DNA from 2 places in the Xanthomonas campestris pv. campestris str. ATCC 33913 genome. Region 2 is predicted to be linked to the other one. Evidence: predicted binding sites of a transcription regulator. Region 2 holds the regulator's gene; the other holds the start of a gene.
What was found. The regulator FliA, encoded in region 2, starts transcription of late flagellar genes. The targets are predictions, from matches to a motif close to TAAAGTTTNNCNNNCNNNGGCCGATAA.
Positions count from the first base shown of each region.

Region 1: motA (flagellar motor stator protein MotA) is a predicted target of FliA. The motif match lies at 2,029-2,055, and genes of this name have one in related genera.

Region 1 is NC_003902.1:4,350,340-4,353,738, forward strand. Features, by position in the region: gene XCC_RS18910 (hypothetical protein) at 251-679, opposite strand; gene msrB (peptide-methionine (R)-S-oxide reductase MsrB) at 983-1,447, shown strand; gene XCC_RS18920 (MliC family protein) at 1,529-1,978, shown strand; gene motA (flagellar motor stator protein MotA) at 2,089-2,943, shown strand; gene motB (flagellar motor protein MotB) at 2,954-3,399, shown strand, end outside.
Region 2 is NC_003902.1:2,228,359-2,231,757, reverse strand. Features, by position in the region: gene flhF (flagellar biosynthesis protein FlhF) at 1-146, shown strand, start outside; gene XCC_RS09915 (MinD/ParA family protein) at 133-1,017, shown strand; gene XCC_RS09910 (RNA polymerase sigma factor FliA) at 1,014-1,781, shown strand; gene cheY (chemotaxis response regulator CheY) at 1,805-2,197, shown strand; gene XCC_RS09900 (protein phosphatase CheZ) at 2,197-2,823, shown strand; gene XCC_RS09895 (chemotaxis protein CheA) at 2,826-3,399, shown strand, end outside.

The DNA.
Region 1 (3,399 bases), 2.1 Mb from region 2:
GTGTGACTAAGGGCTTCTGGCCGACTGATGGCGAAGTGGAACTACCGGCGTAGTCGAAGCTGGCGGACGTTGGTCGGTTGCCGCAAACCTGCCGAGACTGCCTTCCACCTGCCGAATCGCCATTGAGTTTTGCGCAGCTTTGCGCAAGTTCGCCGCTAAACAAGTTCGCCGCTAAAAGCACTGCGAGCTGCGAACTTCATGGCCACACCGCCGCCGCGTGCTTCAGCACGCGGCGGCCCGCACAGCGCTCTCAGCGCACCACGCGCATGCCGTCGCCGGCTGGTAATGCGTCGTAGTAGCGGCCGGTCTTGGTGTCCAGCACGCGGTTGGGGCCGGCCGGCTGCATGCCTTGCAGCAAACGCCCGTTGCGGTCGTAGACCATCGGCGTGCTGGCCGGCACCTGGCTGCCGGCCGGGGCCACCGGCGTCTGTGCCGGTCCGCGGGTCGGGATGGTCGGGGCGTTGGGGCGCTGGCCCAACTGCGACGGCACCGGCGTCATCGTGGGGGTTGGCTGTACCGGGCGCGGCGGCGCGACCGTGGGCTGCACCGGCGTGGGCGTGGTGATGGGCTGCAGGGTGTTGGACGAGCGGGTGGTGGTGGCCGACTGCGCCAGTACCGTGCCGGCGGCAGCCAGCAGGCCACACAGCACCAGGCCGCGCGTTGAGGATGAGATCGTCATGTCGGGCACCACGTTGCATGAGAGATAGGCAATCAATGGGGCCGCCGGCACGCGGCGGCAATACACGGACCCCGCCGGGCCCTGAACGCTTCGGCGACGTCGGCGCCATGCGAAAACGCAGCGCTCCTCCCCCGCAGGATCTCCGGGCATCGGTACCGACACGGCCGCACAGCATTCATTGCGTTCCTCCAGTGACGACCAGCGCGCCGGTCGGCTTCGCGCCAGCGGTTGAACCCAGCGCGCACTGCCCACATCACAGGGGCAGGCGCCGGCACCCCGCCAGCGAGCGCATGCGAGAGCCCCATGAGCCAGTTCGACCTCACCCCGCCCTCCCCCGCCCAGCGCGATGCCCTGATTGCCGGGCTCAGCGACGAGGAGCAGCGCGTGCTGTTGCACCACGGCACCGAGGCCCCGTTCTGCGGTGTGTTCCTGGACAACAAGCTCGACGGGGTCTACACCTGCCGCCTGTGCGGGCTGCCGCTGTTCCGCTCCAATGCCAAGTTCGATTCCGGCACCGGTTGGCCCAGCTTCTTTGCGCCCTACGACCCGGCGCATGTGCGCGAGATCCGCGATACCGGTTACGGCATGATCCGCACCGAAATCGTCTGCGCGCGCTGCGACAGCCACCTGGGCCACGTGTTTCCCGACGGTCCGCCGCCCACCGGCGAGCGCCACTGCCTCAATTCGGTCTCGCTGGCGTTCACCGAAGACGGCCAGCCGCTGCCCAATCCGCTGCAGCGTGCAGGCGCCGACACCCAACCGGCCTGATGCGCGCGGCGGCGCACCGGTCCTGACAGTCCCGCAGCGTCAACCGGCGCTGCGGCACCCTGATCCGACAGGAGGCGTCACATGCACCCGGTCTCCCCGCTACGCCTGGCCAGCCTGCTCGCCCTGGCCCTGGCCCTGACAAGCTGCAACGGCAACGATCGCCCGCCTGCCGCAGCCGACTCACCAGCGGCCGGCAGCACGCCGGCCATCATCGACGCCAGCGTGGGCGGCCCGCCGCCCCGCCCGGCGGGCGTCTCCCCAACCGCGCCAACTCCCGCTCCATCGGCCACTGCGCAGTGGCGCTGCGGCGAGCAGGTGGTGGGCGTGCATACGGATGCGGCGACCCAGGCCGTGCAGCTGAACGTGAACGGCCGCACCCTACTGCTCACGCATGCCGACGCCCCGACTGGCGCCCGCTACGCGGACATCCACGGCAACGCCTTCTGGGCGCACGCGGGCGAGGCAACGCTAACGCTGGCGGGCGGCGAGGCCGTCAAATGCACGCAGGCGGACGCGAGCGGCGTGGGCTGATGCAGGGGCTAATGCGTTCAGTCGCAGCGCACATCTTCACGTCACGCGCTTCAAGAATCCGCCGCCCGGGCCGAAACAAACAGCAACCCTAGCTTGCTCCCGGCTGCGCCATGCTCATCATCATCGGCTTCATCGTCGTCATCGTCAGTGTCCTCGGCGGCTATGTGCTGTCGCACGGAAAGCTGGGCGCATTGTGGCAACCGTACGAGCTGATGATCATCGGCGGCGCGGCGCTGGGCGCGTTCCTGGTGAGCACGCCAGGCAAGATCGTCAAGGAAACGTTGACCGGCGTCATGGGCGTGTTCAAGGGCCCGCAGTACAAGTCCGACGACTACAAGGACACCCTGAGCCTGATTTACGAGTTGTTGAACAAGGCCCGCCGCGACGGCTTCATGGCCCTGGAAGACCATGTCGAAAAGCCGCAGGACAGCACCATCTTCGGCACCTATCCCAAGGTGCTGGCCGATCACCATCTGCTGGACTTCATCACCGACTGCCTGCGCCTGATGATCGGCAGCAACATCGAGCCGCACGAGCTGGAGCCGCTGCTCGAGCTGGAACTGGAAAAGCATCACCACGAAGCCCTGGCACCGGCGCATGCGCTGAGCAAGGTGTCCGATGGCCTGCCCGGCTTCGGCATCGTGGCGGCGGTACTCGGCATCGTGATCACCATGGGCTCGATTGGCGGGCCGATCGAAGAGATCGGCCACCACGTCGGCGCTGCACTGGTCGGCACCTTCCTTGGCATCCTGCTGGCGTATGGCTTCGTGTCGCCGTTGTCGGCGGCGATGGAAGCGCGCGCCGAGCAGGACGGGCGCATCTACGAAGCGGTCAAGACCGCGCTGCTGGCCTGCCTGCGTGGCTACAACCCGAAGATTGCGCTGGAATTCGCGCGCAAGACCCTGCCCTCCAACGTGCGCCCGAGCTTCGGTGATTTCGAAACGCACCTGAAGACGATCAAGTAGGGCCGCGGTCATGGCCGAGGGCAAATCCACCGTCATCATCCGACGGGTCAAGAAGGTCCAGGGCGGCGGCCACCATGGCGGCGCCTGGAAGGTGGCGTTCGCCGACTTTGTGACCGCGATGATGGCCTTCTTCCTGGTGCTGTGGCTGATGGCGGCCACCACCAAGGAACAGCGCGCGGCGATCTCCGAATATTTCCGCAATCCCAGCCCGCTGTCCGGCAAATCGCCGGCGCCCTCGCCCGGCATGAACGGGCCCGGCGGCGCCAGCACCTCGATGATCAAGCTCGGCGGCACCGCCGACATGGCCAAGGGGCAGAAGGACGAAATGGGCCGCAAGCGCGACAACGCCGCCGATACCGACGTGGATAGCCGCGCCAAGGACAAGAAGCGCCTGGAAGCGCTGATGCAGGACCTGAAGGAAGCCATCGACAAGAGCCAGGCGCTGGAGCCGTTCAA
Region 2 (3,399 bases):
TGCCGATCACCTGGGTCACCGACGGACAACGCGTCCCCGATGACCTGCACCGTGCCAATGCCGCCAGTCTCGTTCTTCGCCTTGAAGATTTGCGGCGCGCTGCCGATAAGCCCTGTACTCCGGAGCACAACCATGCAGTCGCGTGAATACGCAAAGCTGACCAACGCCTTCCCCCTGTCGGCGACCCGTCCCGAGCCTTTGGGCCCGGTGCGCACCATTGCCGTGACCGGTGGCAAGGGTGGCGTGGGTAAAACCAACATCTCCGCCAACCTGGCGGTGGCCCTGGCCGACATGGGCAAGCGCACCCTGCTGCTCGACGCCGACCTGGGCCTGGCCAATCTGGACGTGGTGCTGGGCCTGTCGCCCAAGTACACCCTGGCCGACCTGATCGCCGGCCGCTGCACGCTGGACGAAGTGATCATCGAAGGCCCCGGCGGCGTGCTCGTGGTGCCGGCCGCCTCCGGTCGCCGCCACATGGCCGAACTGGCCCCGGCCCAGCACATCGGCCTGGTCAACGTGTTCTCCGAACTGGAGCGCGACCTGGACGTGATGGTCATCGACACCGCCGCCGGCATCACCGACAGCGTGCTGACCTTCTGCCAGGCCGCCCAGGACACCGTGGTGGTGGTCTGCGACGAGCCGGCCTCGATCACCGACGCCTACGCGCTGATCAAGGTGCTCTCGCGCGAACGCGGCGTGGACCGCCTGCAGATCATCGCCAACATGGTGCGCGACCCCAACGAAGGCCGCCTGCTGTACGACAAGCTCTCGCGGGTGTGCGAAAAGTTCCTCGGCGATGTCTCGCTGAACTACCTCGGCCACGTGCCGCAGGACGATTGGCTGCGCCTGTCGGTGCAGCGCCAGCAACCGGTCATCAAGGCCTACCCGGCCAGTCCCTCGGCACAGGCCATTGCCGAAATCGCACGCCGTACCTCGCGCTGGCAGGCCCCCACCGTGCCGCGCGGCAACGTCGAGTTCTTCGTCGAACGCATCATCCAACGGGGAGTGGCCGCATGAGTACCGCCACCGCAACGACCGCCACGGCCCAGTACCGTGCCGTGCAACGCAATAACGCCAACGATGTGGTCACCCAGCACGCCGACCTGGTGCGCCGGATCGCCCACCATCTGGCCGCGCGCCTGCCGGCGAGCGTGGAAGTGGACGATTTGATCCAGGCCGGCATGATCGGCCTGATCGAAGCCTCGCGCAGCTACGACTCCGACCAGGGCGCCTCGTTCGAAACCTATGCCTCGATCCGTATCCGCGGCTCGATGATCGACGAGATCCGTCGGGGCGACTGGGTGCCGCGCTCGGTGCACCGCCGGGCCCGCGACGCCGCCGCCGCCGTGCGCAAGATCGAACAGAACACCGGCCGCGCCGCCGCCGCCACCGAAGTGGCCGCCGCGATGGAGATGCCGCTGCCCGACTACCTGCGCCTGATGGAAGACGCCGCACGCGGCCAGGTGCTGAGCCTGGAATCGCGCATCGAAGACCACGGCGAACTGGACACCACCGCCAAGGGTGGCCCCAATCCGCAGCAGATGATGGAGCGCGGCGAGTTTGGTCGCGAGCTGGGCAAGGCCATTGGCCAGTTGCCCGAGCGCGAGCAGCTGGTGCTGTCGCTGTACTACGAACAGGAATTGAACCTGAAGGAAATCGGCGCCGTGCTCGGTGTCAGCGAGTCGCGCGTCTGCCAGATCCATGGCCAGGCCGTGGTGCGTTTGCGCGGCCGCCTCAAAGTCTTCGAGCTGGCAGATGCCGGTGTCGAAATTGACGATTAATTTTTTCGTGTTAGGAGCTTGATGTGAATAAGAACATGCGGATCCTGATCGTGGACGACTTCTCGACGATGCGCCGTATCGTCAAGAATCTGTTGGCGGATCTCGGCTTCACCAATACCGCAGAGGCCGAAGACGGCAACAGCGCACTGGCTGCGTTGCGCGCGGGCCCGTTCGATTTCGTGGTCACCGACTGGAACATGCCCGGCATGACCGGCATCGACCTGCTGCGCAACATCCGCGCCGACGCCAAGCTCAAGCACCTGCCGGTGATGATGGTGACCGCCGAGGCCAAACGCGAACAGATCATCGAAGCCGCCCAGTGCGGCGTGAACGGCTACATCATCAAGCCGTTTACCGCCCAGACCCTGGAAGAAAAGCTGGGCAAGGTGTTCGAACGTCTGGCGGCGACCGCCTGATGAACGCCACCGTGGACACCAATGCCGAACGCGCCGCGCTGATCGACCGCCTGCAGGGCGCGCTCGATGCGTTGGAAAGCGGTGACGAAGCCGCCTGGAAGCGCGAGGTCGACCACCTCGCCGCCTTGCGCACCCGTCCGATGATGCAGGGCCTGAGCCGGCTTGCACGCGAACTGGGCCAGGCCCTGGGCGAACTGCCCACCGTGCCCGAAGAAGCCGGCGAGCTGGACGACGCCTGCTCGCGGTTGGACCACGTGGTGGAAATGACCGAAAAGGCCAGCCATCGCACGCTGGATCTGGTCGAAGAATGCCGTTTGCTGGCGAACCAGCTGCGCGATGGTGGTCTCAACCAGGACCAGGGCGCGCTGATGGACAAGATGCGCCACAACCTGACCGAGCTGTCGCTGGCGCAGAGCTACCAGGACCTGAGCGGCCAGATCATTCGGCGCGTGGCCGGCATCGTGCGGCGCGTGCATGAAGGCTTTGGTGCCCTCGGCCTGCCGCCGAAAAGCACCGAGCCGAAGAAAGACGACGGCGGTCTTGCCGGTCCTGCAGTCAAGGGCCTGGACCGTCACGCGGTGTCGCAAGACGACGCCGACGACCTGCTGTCCGGATTGGGGTTGTAACCATGAGTGCTGTTCCAGACGATATTGCTGCCGATTTCATCGTCGAGGCCCAGGAAATCCTGGATCGCCTCGGCGAACAGCTGGTGTCGCTGGAACAGGCGCCAGACGAAGCCGACCAGCTCAACGCGGTGTTCCGCGGCTTCCACACGCTCAAGGGCGGCGCCGGCTTTCTGGCGATCAAGCCCATGGTGGAGCTGTGCCACGCCGCCGAAGAAACCCTCGGCATGGCGCGCTCCGGCCAGGCGGTGCTGCAGGCGCATCACTTCGATGCCGCGCAGCAGTCGCTGGATTATCTGCAGGCCATGCTCGATGCGATGGGCTCGGGTGACCCGGTGCCGCATGCACCGGCGTCGCTGATCGCGCAGTTCGATGCCAAGAGCGGCCCGCCGGCGGTGAAATCCGCGCCCAAGGCTGCTGCGCTCGCCGCGGTGCCCGCCGGCCAGGCACCGGCCGCCGCCGGTGCCAAGGCCACGCCGAAGGCCGCAGCCAAGAGCGGTGGCGCCGAAGCCGAACAGACGGTGCGCGTGGATACCAAGCGCCTGGACGCCATCGTCAACCTGATCGGCGAACTGGTGC